One region of the Agrobacterium sp. K11 genome, then DNA from elsewhere that is predicted to be linked to it. Evidence: riboswitches for the same ligand, from Rfam matches in the RefSeq annotation. Region 1 holds a riboswitch; each other region holds the start of a gene.
What was found. A riboswitch is a leader RNA that binds a small molecule or an ion and turns the genes downstream of it on or off. The one in region 1 is predicted to bind cobalamin.
Positions count from the first base shown of each region.

Region 2: it holds a riboswitch for cobalamin, as region 1 does, so the genes downstream of both, AC5SEO_RS19120 (DUF1852 domain-containing protein) here and AC5SEO_RS17935 (DUF1636 family protein) in region 1, are expected to answer to the same signal.
Region 3: it holds a riboswitch for cobalamin, as region 1 does, so the genes downstream of both, nrdH (glutaredoxin-like protein NrdH) here and AC5SEO_RS17935 (DUF1636 family protein) in region 1, are expected to answer to the same signal.
Region 4: it holds a riboswitch for cobalamin, as region 1 does, so the genes downstream of both, bluB (5,6-dimethylbenzimidazole synthase) here and AC5SEO_RS17935 (DUF1636 family protein) in region 1, are expected to answer to the same signal.

Region 1 covers NZ_JCAHRB010000009.1:291,099-295,125, reverse strand. The annotation lists gene AC5SEO_RS17945 (cobyric acid synthase) at 1-1,212, opposite strand, end outside; gene cobO (cob(I)yrinic acid a,c-diamide adenosyltransferase) at 1,214-1,831, opposite strand; cobalamin riboswitch at 1,959-2,174, shown strand; gene AC5SEO_RS17935 (DUF1636 family protein) at 2,330-2,716, shown strand; gene cobW (cobalamin biosynthesis protein CobW) at 2,713-3,750, shown strand; gene cobN (cobaltochelatase subunit CobN) at 3,756-4,027, shown strand, end outside.
Region 2 covers NZ_JCAHRB010000010.1:160,159-164,185, forward strand. The annotation lists gene AC5SEO_RS19115 (methionine synthase) at 1-763, opposite strand, end outside; gene AC5SEO_RS19120 (DUF1852 domain-containing protein) at 788-1,765, opposite strand; cobalamin riboswitch at 1,870-2,082, opposite strand; gene AC5SEO_RS19125 (hypothetical protein) at 2,860-4,027, opposite strand, start outside.
Region 3 covers NZ_JCAHRB010000003.1:899,883-903,909, forward strand. The annotation lists gene nrdE (class 1b ribonucleoside-diphosphate reductase subunit alpha) at 1-1,722, opposite strand, end outside; gene nrdI (class Ib ribonucleoside-diphosphate reductase assembly flavoprotein NrdI) at 1,710-2,108, opposite strand; gene nrdH (glutaredoxin-like protein NrdH) at 2,121-2,342, opposite strand; cobalamin riboswitch at 2,599-2,822, opposite strand; gene AC5SEO_RS09605 (nucleoside triphosphate hydrolase) at 2,954-3,583, opposite strand; gene AC5SEO_RS09610 (ATP-binding cassette domain-containing protein) at 3,580-4,027, opposite strand, start outside.
Region 4 covers NZ_JCAHRB010000011.1:150,733-154,759, forward strand. The annotation lists gene AC5SEO_RS20570 (VOC family protein) at 1-16, opposite strand, end outside; gene AC5SEO_RS20575 (TolB family protein) at 209-1,039, shown strand; cobalamin riboswitch at 1,168-1,353, shown strand; gene bluB (5,6-dimethylbenzimidazole synthase) at 1,452-2,168, shown strand; gene AC5SEO_RS20585 (DUF2865 domain-containing protein) at 2,238-3,338, opposite strand; gene AC5SEO_RS20590 (NADP-dependent malic enzyme) at 3,474-4,027, opposite strand, start outside.

The DNA of each region.
Region 1 (4,027 bases):
GCCCGCGGCACCCGTTGTTTCGCCAACATGCATTTCATAGCCGGATAAGGGAATTCCGTCGAAACTCTGTCCCTGGACGGAAACGAGCCTCTTGTCGCCGGTCAAAACCGTCGTCACATCCAGCAGGCCCAACCCACCGACCGTCATTGGTGGTCCTTCGATGCCGTCAGGGTCGGCAACGGTTTTTCCAAGCATCTGGTATCCGCCGCAGAGACCGAGAACATAACCGCCGCGGCGCACATGTGCCTTGATGTCGATGTCGAGGCCTGCATTTTTCAGCACGGTCAGATCAGCTATGGTGGATTTCGAACCGCAGAGCAGAACCAGCCGGCAATCGGCGGGAATGGTCTCGCCCGGCCGCACTCGGATCAGTTCCACATCCGGCTCCATGTCGAGCGGATCCAGATCGTCGAAATTGGAGATATGCGGCAGGATCGGCACGGCAATGCGGATTTTCGCGCCGGGCTTTTGTTGCGCCGGGCCGGTAAGCCCAAGGGCGTCCTCCGCCGGCAATTTCGCAGCATCGGAAAAATGCGGCAATAGCCCGATGGACGCCCAGCCGGTCTTTTCCGCGATCATCCGCATGCCGTCTGAAAACAGCGTAGGGTCACCGCGAAAGCGGTTCACGATGAAGCCCTCTATCATCGCGGCATCATCGCGTTCGAGAACGGTTTTTGTGCCCACGAGGCTGGCGATGACCCCGCCCCGGTCGATATCGCCGATCAGAATCACGGGAGCATCTGCGGCGCGGGCAAAACCCATATTGGCGATGTCGTTGGCGCGGAGGTTGATTTCGGAAGCACTTCCCGCCCCTTCCACCAGCACCAGATCGGCCTGTTGTTTCAGGTGCTCGAAGCTCTCCAGCACACGCGGCATCAGCCCGGCTTTCATGTGCTGATAATCGGCAGCCTTGGCATTGCCGACAATTTTACCCTGTACGACGACCTGTGCGCCGGTTTCGCTCTGCGGCTTTAAAAGCACCGGGTTCATGTGAACCGACAGCGGAACGCCTGCTGCCCGCGCCTGCAGCGCCTGCGCGCGACCGATCTCGCCGCCATCGGCAGTGACCGCCGCATTGTTCGACATGTTCTGCGGCTTGAACGGCATGACGGACAGGCCACGCCTGACGAAGGCGCGGGCAAGGCCAGCCACCATCAGCGATTTGCCGACATCCGAGCCGGTTCCCTGAAACATCAGCACACGTGCAGTCATGTCAGTATTCTATCCCGGCCTGCGCCTTTACGCCCGCCTTGAAGTGATGTTTGACGAGGGTCATTTCCGTCACCATGTCGGCAGCGTCGATCAACGGTTGTTTGGCGTTGCGGCCGGTAACGATGACATGCAGATCGGATCTACGGTTGGAAAGCGTTTCGACGACCTCTTCCAGCGGCAGGTAATCATAGCGGAGCGCAATGTTCAGTTCGTCGAGAACCAGCAATCCGATCGTCTCGTCGGCCATCAGTGCTTTCGCTTCCTCCCAGGCCTTTGTAGCTGCCGCGACATCGCGCTTCAGGTCCTGCGTGTCCCAGGTAAACCCCTCGCCCATAGTGCGCCATTCCACCCTGTCGCCGAACAAAGTCAGGGCCTGCTGTTCACCCGTCGACCATGCGCCCTTGATGAATTGCACGACGCCGACCCGCCGCCCTGTGCCGAGCATGCGCAGGGCAAGGCCGAAAGCGGCCGTGGATTTGCCTTTGCCAGGGCCGGTATTGATCATCAGCAGACCTTTTTCGATGGTCTTTTCCGCGACTTCGGCATCCTGAACCGTCTTGCGGTTGACCATTTTCTGCCGGTGGCGTTCGGCTTCGCTGTCGCTGATATCGCGTGTCATCGCGTTTTCCTTCTCGTCCAGCGGCGCGGGACCGTATGCCCCCGCCATTCGGAGCGGCGACTATACTCAATTTGCCGCACCCGGCAATCGACAAGCCGGCAGCATTGACCGTCACGCCCGTTCAGCCTAAGGGTAAGGCACTGACGGTCTTTTCCCGGCAACGGGAAAAGCTAAGAGGGAACACGGTTCCACCCCATAACGGGGTCATTCCGTGGCTGCCCCCGCAACTGTAAGCGGTAAGCCCGCACTATGAAGCCACTGGACCATAAAATTGGCCCGGGAAGGTGGTGCAGGGTGTTTTAAAGCCGCAAGCCAGGAGACCTGCCGTTTCAGGAAAAAACGTCTCCCGGGCGGGGTGCTCCGGTCAGCCGGTCGAATTGATTTGCAGCCGCGCTTTTCAGTGCGCTGTTTTCGACATCCGCACCCCGATGAGTTTAAAGGCGCGGAAAGCGGAACGGTTTGGATATTACCACAACATCTTCTTGTGCGGACGGGACAATGGAAGCCAACACAGCTTCCGGCGTGGTCGTTTTTGTCTGCCGAAGCTGTCGCGACGACACCGATCCCAATGCGGAGCCGCGCCCCGGCACCATCCTTGCGGAAGCTGCCATCGCAAAAGCGCGTGACTCCGGTATCGATGTTCGCTCCGTCAATTGCCTTGGCAATTGCAAACGAGGCCTCAGTGCCGTGCTGCGCGGTGCCGATGGCTGGTCCTATGTATTCGGCGGGCTGACGCCCAACGATGCGGAAGACCTGCTGACCGGCGCTCGCATGCTGGCCGCCTCCGCAGATGGCCTGATGCCCTGGCGCGGCCGCCCCGACACATTGAAGCGCGGCATGGTGGCGCGCATTCCCCCATTCGATTTTACCGAGGAGAGATCATGAGCACCCTTCTGGACCGCGTTCCCTGCACCATCGTCACTGGCTTTCTGGGGGCTGGAAAAACCACGCTGCTGCGCGGTCTTCTCGAAAAGCTAGATGGCAAGCGGCTTGCCATCATCGTCAACGAATTCGGTGATATCGGCATCGATGGGGATATCCTCAAGGGATGCGGCATTGAGAGCTGCCCGGAGGAAAACATCGTTGAGCTGGCCAATGGCTGCATCTGCTGCACGGTGGCGGATGATTTCCAGCCGGCCATCGAACAGATTCTAAGCCGGCAGCCGAAGGTGGAGCATATCCTCATCGAGACCTCCGGCCTTGCCCTGCCCAAGCCGCTGGTGCAGGCATTTCAATGGCCTGCCATCAAGAGCCGCGTGACGGTTGACGCTGTGGTGGCTGTTGTGGATGGCGCTGCCCTTGCCGAGGGTCAGGTGGCGCATGACATGGAAGCCCTTGCCGCCCAGCGCGCAAATGACGAAGCCCTCGATCACGACGATCCGGTCGAAGAGGTTTTTGAGGACCAGATCGCCTGTGCCGATCTTATCGTGCTGACCAAGGCGGATCTGCTCGATAGCGCCGGTCTGGACAAGGCGAAGGCTCATATTCTCGAGCATTTGCCGCGGGCCGCAAAGATCGTCGTCGCCTCGAATGGCGTCATCGATCCGGCCGTGCTGATCGGCCTCGGTCTTGCGGTTGAAGAGGATATCGAAAACCGCCGCACCCATCACGATGGTGAACTTGACCACGAACATGACGATTTCGACAGCTTCGTCATCGACCTGCCGGCCGTGACCGATCCGGAAGCGCTGGCGGCTCGTATCGCTGAGACAGCGGCTGCGGAAAATGTTCTGCGCATCAAAGGTTTCGTCGAAGTATCCACCAAGCCGATGCGCCTGCAGGTGCAGGCAGTCGGTAGCCGCGTCAACCATTATTATGACCGTCCCTGGGCGGCCGGTGAAGAGCGCCGCAGCCGCCTCGTCGTCATAGGCGAAAAGGGCCTCAACCGCGAAAAGATCGAACAGATGCTGGCCGCCTGATAGAAATGCACATTCTCGCCACCACATCTTCGTCTCTGGACGACCTGATCGAGCCGGTTGATCTCAACCAGCCGCGATCGGATGTGGTGATGCTGTCTTTTTCGGCAAGCGATCTTGCCGGGCTGGAACAGGCATGGCGGCAGGCAGAGGGCGCGCTTCCGTCCCTGTCCGCTGCCAACCTCTCCGAGCTTCGGCATCCGATGTCGGTCGATCTGTGGATCGAAAAGACGGCCGAACATGCCCGTGTCATCCTTATCCGGATTCTCGGCGGCGCGGA
Region 2 (4,027 bases), on a different contig from region 1:
GGCATTCGAGGGAGATCATACCGATGCCGGATTTCTGCAGCTTGGGGAGAGTTTCCTCATACTGCCGCCATTCTGACCCGAGTGTCTTTTTCCAATCCGTATTGGCCTTTATGCCGTAACCGTAGCAGATATGGACGGCGGTCTCGCACTTCAGCCCTTCAATTGCCCTGTCCAAAGTGGCAACACCCCAGTCATTCACATCGTCAAAGAAAACGTTGAAGGCAGGTTCGTCGAACTGGATGATATCGACGCCGGCAGCCTCCAATTCCTTTGCTTCCTCGTTGAGTATCCCGGCAAATTCCCAGGCAAGCTTTTCACGGCTCTTATAATGGCCGTCAAAGAGAGTATCGATCATCGTCATCGGACCCGGCAACGCCCATTTGATGGGTTGTTTGGTCTGCTGGCGCAAAAACTTGGCGTCTTCGACGAACACGGACTTCTGGCGAGACACGGCGCCGACGACTGTTGGGACACTCGCATCGTAGCGATCGCGAATTCTGACTGTCTCGCGTTTTGCAAAATCGACCCCGTCGAGGTGCTCGATGAAAGTCGTGACGAAATGTTGGCGTGTTTGCTCGCCATCACTGACGATGTCGATGCCGGCCTGTTGCTGATCGTCCAGTGAAAGGCGCAGGGCATCTCTCTTGCCTTCCAGTAATTCCTCGCCCTCCAGCTTCCAGGGCGACCACAGTTTTTCGGGGTGCGCAAGCCAGGAGGGTTTCGGCAGGCTGCCAGCCGTCGATGTGGGGAGAAGTTTCTTCACGATGGGACCTCTTCTAAGTGATGCTCAGGCGGGGCGGTGAGCAAACAATTGCTCAAGGACGGCGCGGTATGGCTTGATGAAGTGTTTTTCGGTGAACTTACCCTGATCCACCGCCAAGCGATTTCGTTCGTCGCGATCGTAAATGACCCGGGTCAGCGAATAGTCCTGGTGCTTCAGGTTGGGCTGGTAAAATGTCCCGGCTGCTGCGTTCGCATTGTAGATTTCGGGGCGATAAATTCTCTGAAACGTTTCCATCGTGCTGATGACGCCGATTAGCTCAATATTGGAGTAGTCGCCCAGCAAGTCCCCAACAAAGTAGAAGGCCAACGGCGCAACGCTGCCTGCAGGCATGAAGTAGCGAACCTGCAATCCCATTTTCCCGAAATACTGGTCGGTGGACGAGAACCCATTCTGCCGGTATTCGACGCCCATCACGGGGTGATGATTTTCGGTCCGGTAATAGGTCTTGCTGGTCGAGGCGCTGATGCAAATGACCGGCGGCTTGCGAAAGTACGAGCGGTAGGCATCCGACCGCAGAAAAGACTTGAACAGGTTTCCATGCAGGTCGCCGAAGTCGGCCGGAATGCTGAAGGCAGGAACGCTCTTGTTATGCTCCGGCAGGACAATGCTGAAGTCGTAGTCTCGCACATAGGAGGAGAAGTTATTCCCCACAATGCCGTCGATACGCTCACTGGTTTTGTGATCGATGATCGTCGTCTTCAGTATCTCGATGAGGGGAAATTTTTCACCTGCGACATCGAAGCTCATGTCGACCGAAATGATCTCCAACTCGACCGAGTATCGGTCCGATTTGGGATTATCCCAGTGAGCGAGGGCGTTGAAGCGGCTGTCGATCATGCGCATGACATTGCGCAGGTTTTCCTGCCGCTTTTCGCCCCTGGCCAGATTGGCGAAATTGGTGGTGATGCGCGTATTTTCTGAAGGACGATAGGTTTCATCGAAGGGTACGCTCGTGATCGTAAAAATGCAGGTCTGAGACATGTTGTGCCCCTATAAAGTTGGGGGGCATGGGTCTGCGGACGCATAGCAAGACGGGCCGCGACAATGCAGCCTTTGCTACGGCACACTGGGACACCCCGCCCGTGGACGTTATTTCACCAAAGGCAGGTCTCCTGGCTCACGGATCATCACTTCCGTCCGTCTTCCCGGGGTAAACCAGTGACATATTGGACTTCAGCTCGCCGCTTACAGTTGCGGGGGCAGCGTCGGCTTTTCCGCATGACACGGAGCACCGACTTCCCTCTTAGCCCCGGCACGTTGCGTGCAACGACTGGGGAACCTTAGGCGTGACGACCATATTGTAAGCCACGTCATCGGTCAACATCACATAACGATATCTTTATGTCCTTAAGTCTACGTTTCCATTGTCGGTTCCGACCGAGTAGGTTGCATTCGGCGTTGTCAGGCGATTCTTACATACGCGGACCTGGCCGTGGCAAACTAAAGATGAATCGTCGACTGTCGGTTCGATTCCGACAAGCGCAGGTAAGCATGCGTGATGACAGCTTCCGGGAAATAGTAGACGTCTCGCGCCACGCAGTTGAAAGGATCAGACCACACCACGAACAGTTCCTGGCGCGGGAGCAGCCTGGTGAAACCGGAGGCGCGCATGATTTCGGCTGCCACAGGCGTTTCAACGAAGCGGCCCCGCTGGAGGTTGGGATGCTATTCGGACATGCCCTACTGTGCCGGCGCAGCGCTATTTAAGGGATCGGCGTTTGAATTAAATAGCGAATGAGCGAAGGCAAGCACCCTTAAATAGCGGGCCGATAACATCACGGACGCGTATCCGCGACAGCATCGCCGAATCTGTGCTCGGTCCTTCGGACCGCCGCATGTCGTTGAAGGTGCACAGGAAGTTCCGATCCGCACCGGGCATCTGACAGGTCTGGCAGTGGGCGGTATTCGGCTTCGTTGATCGTACCGTTAGGCTTGAAACACTGGAACTGCCAGTCGGCAGTCAACGTTGCGGTTTTACGCTTTTCGCCGCTTTCAGCAGCGACATGCGTCCCAGTTTTCAATCTCCGGCGCAACGGCCTGGAGCAATATCCTTCTGCTGCCGCCGAGACGAACGATTATCCCTCACAAAGACGAATACAACCGCTTTTTCTAAGAAAAGGGTTCCAGCCTTTCGCTGCAAGGATTGCCCAGGCAGTAGCCCCGACATGCGGCAACCTGAAATATTTGAAGTCGGCAAATGTCGAGGTCGGCCCGATCATCAGCCCGGTCGTCAGTTCGTCCCCGACTGTCGCGTAGATCAGGTTATCGGGAGATATTTGTGCGGCAATGGTGGCAAGCAGCGCCTCGGCCCGCTCGGCATCGCCGACCTGCTGAAATGCCAGCGCGGCCTGGGCCGTACCTTCCAGCCACACACCATCCCGATCGTCGTTAAAATCAAAACCTCCCGCAACCGCATAATGCCGATCAACCCAATGCAGAACACGCCCACTGCGGCCCCGAAACTCCGGCACGGCGAGAATGGGCCAGAGCTCGGAATCTATTCCGGACTGGCTCGAGTTGGGTGTGTCGCTTCCGGGTAGGCTGCCGACGTAAAACCGTCCCTGCTGCTCATTCCACATCGCATCAAGAAATTTGCGTGTTTTGTCCCGCATCGCCTGCCAGGCGCGCGCTCCCTCAATTTCGGCGAGCCAACCCGCAACGGCATACACATCGAGATTATGTTCCGTCGATTTCCACTCGAGTTTGGCCGGTGCAGGCTCATGACCGAATGTGCCACCTGTGTAGCCGATATCGCGGACGCCCGCCGTATGCGCATCGATCCAGCGCATGAGTTTGGTCGCTGCCTGCACATAGGACGGATTGCTTAATCGTTCACTGGCAGTGAGAAGCGCAAGTGCCGCCCAGGCCAGGTTGCCCGTTGCGCTGCCGACCTGATAGTCATCCTCGACCCACGTCTTGCTGGCCTCACTCCAGAAACCGGGCAAAAGCATAGCATCATTTTCGTTCGCAACGGGGCCGGAACGGTAGGCGTTGCGCAGGCGGCCATCGCTGTAATAGCGATCGTTGTTGACGGCGAGCAGAAGCGCATCGGCAACCCTTTTTGCCTCGGTATCGTTGCCACAGGAAAAAAGGGCAATCGTCGCCAGGGCATTGTCATAGGTGAAACCCGCATTTGAAAGAGCGGGATCAAGCGCTTTGCCGCCGAGTGCAGGCTCAAAGCTCCGAAATACGAAGGGGGTGGTGGATTCGTCCATCTTCCCAACGAGACCCGCACACAAGCTC
Region 3 (4,027 bases), on a different contig from region 1:
GGAAATGCCGGCTTTCTCAAAAAGGTCGCGGACCTTTTCCGTCGCGGGCAGCCATTCCCGGTCGGTATATTTATCGAAGTAGTCGCCCGAGGCATATTTGGAGTTTTCAAAGCCCTTGAAGCTCTGGCCCCTTTCAGTGGCAAGGCGATTGCTGGCGCGGATGGCGTGATAGGTCACCGTGTAGAAATAGATATTGGTGAAATCGATGCCCTCTTCGGAGCCGTAGAAGATGCGCTCGCGCGCCAGATAGCCATGCAGGTTCATCTGACCAAGCCCGATGGCGTGGCTCGCATCATTGCCCTTTTCCACGGAAGGGACAGACGAGATGTGGCTCATGTCCGAAACGGCCGTCAGCGCCCGGATGGAGGTTTCGATCGTCTTGCCGAAATCAGCCGAATCCATTGCTGAAGCAATGTTGAGCGAGCCGAGATTGCAGGAAATATCCTTGCCCATATGGCTGTAAGAGAGATCGTCGTTGAACTCGCTCGCCTCGCTGACCTGTAGGATTTCCGAGCAGAGATTGCTCATGCTGATACGGCCGGCGATCGGATTGGCGCGGTTAACCGTATCCTCGAACATGATATATGGATAACCGCTTTCGAACTGAATTTCTGCGATGACTTGGAAGAACTCGCGTGCCTTGATCTTCTTCTTGCGGATGCGACTGTCGGCGACCATTTCCTGATATTTTTCGCTGACGGAAATCTCGGTGAACGGCACGCCATAGACCCGCTCAACATCATACGGCGAGAACAGGTACATATCCTCGTTGTTTCTCGCGAGTTCGAAGGTGATATCAGGGATCACCACGCCGAGCGAAAGGGTTTTGATCCGGATTTTTTCGTCGGCGTTTTCGCGCTTGGTATCGAGGAAACGCATGATGTCGGGGTGATGGGCATGCAGATAGACCGCGCCAGCGCCCTGGCGCGCGCCAAGCTGGTTGGCGTAGGAGAACGAATCTTCCAGCAGCTTCATGACAGGAATGACGCCGGAGGACTGGTTTTCGATCTGTTTGATCGGCGCGCCGGCTTCGCGAATATTGGTCAGGGACAGTGCTACGCCACCGCCACGCTTGGAAAGCTGCAATGCTGAATTGATGGACCGGCCGATGCTTTCCATATTGTCTTCCACACGCAGCAGAAAACAAGAAACCAGTTCACCGCGGCTTTTCTTGCCCGCGTTGAGAAAGGTCGGGGTTGCCGGCTGGAAGCGGCCGGAAATGATTTCATCCATCAGATCGCGGGCAAGCTGCTCGTCGCCACGCGCCAGAGCCAGCGCCACCATACAGACGCGGTCCTCATAACGCTCCAGGTAACGCTTTCCGTCGAAGGTCTTCAGCGTATAGGACGTATAATATTTGAAGGCGCCGAGAAATGTCGGAAAACGGAACTTTCTGGCATAGGCCTCGTCGTAGAGGTCACGGACGAAATTGAAGGAATACTGGTCCAGCACCTCCTGTTCGTAATATCCCTCGGTCACGAGATAATCGAGCTTTTCCCTGAGATTATGGAAAAACACCGTGTTCTGGTTGACGTGCTGAAGGAAATATTGCCGTGCCGCAAGGCGGTCCTTGTCGAGCTGGATCTTCCCGTTTTCATCGTAGAGGTTCAGCATCGCGTTCAGCGCGTGATAGTCCAGTCCCGCGTCCAGGTGTTTCTGCGCGGCGGTTACTTGTTGTTTGGCATCCGTGTTGCGCACCGCGCTCGAGGTCAGCGTGTCCAAAATCGTTCCAATCCATGATTGACGTTGGCGACATCTTCCTCCGTGCCGAGAAGCTCGAAGCGGTAGAGAAACGGCACCGCGCATTTACGCGACACGATATCTCCGGCGGATGCGAAAGCTGCGCCAAAATTCGTATTTCCCGCCGCGATGACGCCGCGAATGAGATTTCGGTTTGAGGGCTCGTTCAAAAACCGGATAACCGGTTTCGGTACCGCTCCTTTCATGCCGCCGCCCCCATAGGTGGGGGTGACGAGAACATAGGGCTCCGACACGTGAGGAACGTCTTCCTCGGCGCCGAGCGGCAGGCGAAGCAATCGTCGCCCCAGTTTCTGAAGGAAGCGATGAGTGTTCTCAGACCGGCTGGAATAATAGACGATCAGCCCCATCGCATCGCCTCCTCAGCTGATCGAGCCAATCATGTCCGGACGGAAACCCGCCCAATGGCGCTCGCCGGCAACGACCACGGGAACCTGCATGTAACCAAGGCCGCGAACGCGATCGAGGGCATCCGCATCTTCGGAGATATCGACGATCTCGTAGCTGACACCGATGCGGTCAAGCGCACGATAGGTGGCAGTGCACTGGACGCAGGCGGGTTTGCTGTAAACGGTGACGGTCATTGTTTCCTCTTTCGAAGCCGCTTTTACGCACGGCTCAACATTGCCCGCCTGCAATCGCAAGCGGGTGGCGATGGTTCTGTCATTCTGGCGAGGCGCGCGGCTCAGTCGGCGCAAGATCGCTGTCTACGCCGACGAGCGTAGAAACTTATAAAAATGCACTGGCATGACTTCACCCCGAAGCTTGTTCTGGAGGGGGCAGAAAAGGGCGCACGCAATTCATTTGCGTCATACACCTTCCTTCCGGACACCCCGCCGGTGGACGTTTTCGCTCAAGGCAGGTCTCCTGACTTGCGGGTCAAAACATCCATTCCCACCTTCCCGGAGCTTTTAGCGCCAGTGGCTCAAATCGGAACGACGCTCACCGCTTACAGTTGCGGGGGCAGTTTCGGCATTGCTTCACCATAATGGTGTTGCGCACCGAATTCCCGTCTTAGCTCCCGACGCTTGCGAATCGAAAGAACCTTGAACACCACATATAGTATATGAGGAATTTTTTTCGTCAATAATTAGACATGCGAAAGCCCCACCCTGTGGATCAAAAAGATTCAACACATGGTCAACAAAGGCTTAACGGTGAATGCTCGATGCCGCCTACGGACGGAAGCGGCGGGTTATTCCCAGATATCGATGCGAATATCGGCGGGGCGGGAGTTCTCAATCACCCGCTTTCCGTTGGGAAGATCATTTTCGAACAGTTTGGCGTGAATCTCGGTCGCATCGAGACCATAGCCCTGCCATCTATCCCGCAAGCGTTCCTCGAGCACCGCAACGGATGGGCCTACGAAGACGGTAAGATCGAAGCTGCCGGAAAGCTTCGTCCACGGCGCCTCGTTCAACAGCAGATAGTTGCCTTCGGCAAGGATGAAGCGTGTTTCTGGCGCCATGGCGCGAGCGGAGGCAATGGCTATTTCGCGGGAGCGGTCAAAAACCGGGACAAGAACTTCCTGCCCGCCCTGACGAACTGCGGAGACGATATCAAGAAAGCCGCGCACGTCGAAGGTCTCCGGTGCGCCTTTTCGCGGCAAGAGCCCCCGTTCTTCGAGAATACCGTTATCCATATGGAAGCCGTCCATGGGCAGGACAGCCGCAGCCTCGCCGCGCGCCACGAGGGCACCGCACAGGGCATCCGCCAGCGTGGATTTGCCGGCCCCAGGGGGACCGGCAATGGCAATGATAAAACGAGATTTATCCTCTGCCCGCCGAAGAACGTCTTCGACGATCGTTTCAAGCTTCAACGTCATGCGGCCAGCGTTTCCTTTGGCGCTTCCTTGGCGCCCGTCATGAAGGCGACGGCGTCGGACATGGTATAGTCCTTCGGATTGATGACGCACAAACGCTTGCCCAGCCGATGAATATGAATCCGGTCAGCAACCTCGAAAACATGCGGCATGTTGTGCGAGATGAGAACGATCGGTAGCCCTCGCGCGCGCACATCCAGAATAAGCTCGAGAACGCGGCGGCTTTCCTTGACGCCGAGCGCCGCCGTCGGTTCGTCAAGGATGACGACCTTGGAGCCGAAGGCGGCTGCACGCGCCACCGCAACACCCTGGCGCTGGCCGCCGGAGAGGGTTTCCACCGCCTGATTGATGTTCTGGATCGTCATCAGGCCGAGTTCAGAGAGTTTCTCACGGGCAAACTTTTCCATCGCCGGACGGTCCAGTGCCCTGAACAGGCTTCCCTGAATA
Region 4 (4,027 bases), on a different contig from region 1:
CGGCGATGGTGTTCATCGCGGAACCTCGGATCTGGGAGAAACGGGCAGGGGAGCGGGCGGTGCCGGAACGCTGCTGTTTTTTCCTATTTGAATTTGCAGGGCGGTGCCTGCGGCAATAGGATCATAATCACGGCGGTGGCGGATGCAAACGGAATGTTTGTGCCATTCAACGCTCCACGCCAGACGATCGACAGGCCCGGGAGGCAGCATGCGCAGTTCCATCGAAATCTTCAACATCCGCACTCGGCAGATGCGGGTGGTCTGGCAGACGCCGGAGCTGTTCGAGGCTCCGAACTGGTCGCCGGACGGGAAATACCTGCTTCTGAACTGCGACGGTCTGCTTTATCGCCTGTCACTTGCCGGCGACCCTTCGCCGGAAAAGGTCGATACCGGCTTTGCGACAATCTGCAACAATGACCACGGCATTTCGCCTGACGGTTCGCTTTATGCCATTTCCGACAAGGTGGAGTTCGGCAAGAGTGCCATCTATCTGCTGCCTTCGACGGGCGGAACGCCGCGTCTGATGACTAAGAACCTTCCGTCCTACTGGCACGGCTGGTCGCCGGACGGGAAAGGTTTCGCCTATTGCGGCATTCGCGATCAGGTTTTCGATATTTATTCCATGGACATAGACAGCGGTGTTGAGACACGCCTTACCCATGGTGAGGGCCGCAATGACGGGCCGGATTATTCGCCGGATGGAGAATGGATCTATTTCAACTCCAGCCGCACCGGCCAGATGCAGATCTGGCGCGTGCGGGTGGATGGCTCGGCCGTCGAGCGTATCACCGACAGCGCCTATGGCGACTGGTTCCCGCATCCGTCCCCCAGCGGTGACAAGGTCGTCTTCGTCTCCTACGACGCCGATGTCTTCGACCATCCGCGCGACCTCAACGTGCGCGTGCGGCTGATGGATATGGATGGCGGCAATGCCGAAACGCTGTTTGACCTTTTCGGCGGGCAGGGAACGATGAATTCCCCCAACTGGTCACCGGACGGGGATGAGTTCGCTTATGTGCGGTATTTTCCTGTTGGGTGATGCGGTAGGGAGTGCTTCAGCTGGCGCGCGTCTGCGCGGCGGCTGAAGGCCGCAATACGCCGGTGAGGTGGCCACGGTCACATTGCCGCATCGCTGCGCAAGATACTTGTATTTGCAATCTTTGTTGCTCATAAGCTTCTTCGTCAGGTGCCTGCCCTTTAGGGCGGGAGAATCGGGAATCCGGTGCAAGACCGGAACGTGCCCAGCGCTGTGAGGCGGATGCCCTTTTTCTTGATGCCACTGAATCCATTCGGGAAGGCGAAAGTGGGCGGATGAAGCCGAGTCAGAAGACCGGCCTGACAGGATAGACCAGACCGCGTGGACGGCGGCAGGTTGTTGCAGCAGCGCGTCGTGCAGGCGAAAACCGGAGCCGGTTTTCGTGGCGGCGCGCCAGCATTGTTGGGGATAGACGATGCCGACCGATCCACTCGCGACCAGTTCGCTCGACGCAAATGCATTCGATCACGCGCTTTCGCCCGCCTACCCGTTTTCCGAGGGGGAGCGAGAGGCGATCTACCGTGCCATCGAAACCCGCCGTGATGTGCGCGACCAGTTCCTTCCGGATCCATTGCCGGAAGATGTGGTCGAGCGCCTGCTGAAGGCGGCGCATTCCGCGCCCTCGGTCGGTTTCATGCAGCCGTGGAATTTCACGCTCGTCACTGACGGTGCGGTCAGGCAGGCAGCCTGGGTTGCCTTCAGCCGCGCCAATGGCGAGGCGGCGGCGATGTTCGAGGGGGAGCAGCAGGCGCTTTACCGCAGCCTCAAGCTTGAGGGCATCCGCAAGGCGCCGCTCAGCATCTGCGTCACCTGCGATCCGACGCGTGGCGGCAAGGTGGTGCTGGGCCGTACCCACAATCCGCGCACCGATGTCTATTCCACCGTCTGCGCCATCCAGAACCTCTGGCTTGCAGCGCGCGCCGAAGGCATCGGCGTCGGCTGGGTCAGCATTTTCCACGATAGCGACATTCGCACCATTCTCGAGATTCCCGACCACATCGAGATCGTCGCCTGGCTATGCCTCGGCCGCGTCGATACACTTTATACCGAGCCGGAACTGGCGGTGAAGGGGTGGCGCCAGCGCGTGCCGCTGGAGGAGCTGGTGTTTCGCAATCGCTGGGGTGGACGGTAAAGAGAAGACGCGACCGTCTTGTGAGTGAGACAGAGCGTTGCCAACTCCATACCGTGTGCCTGATGGGAGCTATTGCTGCGGCTGAATGCCCTTCAGCGCCGGGTTCTTCAGGTCGATCCGGCCTGTCTGGTCGGGCAGGAATTTAGGGCCGATGACGCGGACCCTGCTGTTGTTCGGGTCATAGTCGCGTTCCGGAACCGGTTGTTCCGGCGGCTTTGCGGCCTGCTGCAGTTCGGTGGGTTTTTTGGAGGTGTCACCTTGCGGTGATGGAATGGTCGTGATGCTTGAATAGGGTTTCTCAGCTTCCGGCCGCGCAGCCTCCTGCTGCTTCATCTCCTCGTGATAGGCGGCCATGTTGCAGGCGCAGCCTGGGGCTTTGGTTGAGGCATTTCGATAGGCAAAGGCGGTCGGCAGGTCCTTATAGGGCTTTCCTGTTTCAGCCGAGACCATGTCAGCCGTTTCCTGCTCCGTCATGGAGTGGAAATAAAGCTCCGTCTGCGTACCCGGACACATTTTCTGGCATTGTTCGGCCTGCGCACGGAAATCGAGCGGCGAGGCATTGGAAGCGATGGGGAAGAACGAGCCGTCGCAGGTGCGCACGCACAGCGTCCTGAGCCCGCCTTCAGCAGCGGCATTGGGGTAGGGCGAAAGCCCTGCCTGTCCCGGCGGATTGCTCTGTTCGCCGAAGGCGTCGGGGTAACGTGTCACATCGGGTGCCGTCGGCTGGCGCGCTTCCGTTTCCGGAATGGCGCTGCAGCCATTGGCGTCGAGTGCGGCGAGAATGCGCTGGCGTCTGATGTCGCTATCATCGCTGCCCTGGGCCGCCATGGCATAGTCGCGGTCACGGATGATGGCATCGCGTTCGCTCTGCGCATCCGCCATCGCGTCGCTGATCTCTGCGCAGAGTTCGGCATTCGGGCTGCCATAAACGGTGACGCTTGCGGATGAACAGCCGTAACGGCGCAGATCGTTCCTGATCCTGCGGATCTCGATGTTCTGGCGGGTGAGCGCATTGGCGTAACGCCGTACCTCGGCGGTGTTGCCGATGACACGCGGCGGTTCGCGCAGCTGCGCATAAAGCGTATCGCAGACCTGATCCGCGAAAGCAGCGGCCGGGGCGATGAAAACAAGGGGAAGCAGGAGGCCGATAATGCTGCGGCGCCGGGTCAATGGTGCGATCCGTTCGATGTCCCCGGCCGGTGGCGAGGGTGTTATGCTTCGGGAAATCCGTGTTTCAGGAAGATAACATAAGCTGTTGCCGCAATGCGGCAACAGCATGTTCAAAACTGCGTTAATACGCCTTCATCACACCGAAGGGTGCGATGCCTGCACGACGGCAAAGGCCGCCATGTTGACAACGCCGCGCGAGGTGACGCTGGGCGACAGGATATGGGCGGGAAGAGCCGTGCCAAGCAGGATGGGGCCGACATGCAGGCCCTCCGTCAGCGTGCGGGTGACGCCGAGCGTGATGTTTGCGGCATCGAGGTTCGGGAAGACCAGCAGGTTCGCTTCGCCGGTCAGCACGCTGTTGGGCATGGCGCGCTTGCGCAGCGCTTCCGAAAGTGCCGAGCCGCCCTGCATTTCGCCGTCCACTTCCAGTTCGGGTGCCGCTGCCTGCACGATCTTCAGGGCGCGGCGCATCTTGCGGGCGCTTTCCGAATCGCGCGACCCGAAATTGGAGTGGCTGGCGAGCGCGATCTTCGGCGTGATGCCGAAGCGGCGGATTTCCTTTGCCGCGAGAATGGCCATTTCGGCCACTTCTTCGGAGGTCGGATCGTTGTTGACGAAGGTGTCGGTGAGGAACAGCGCGCCCTGCTGGGTGATGAGCAGGCTGAGGCCTGCGAAAGAGCGAACGCTTT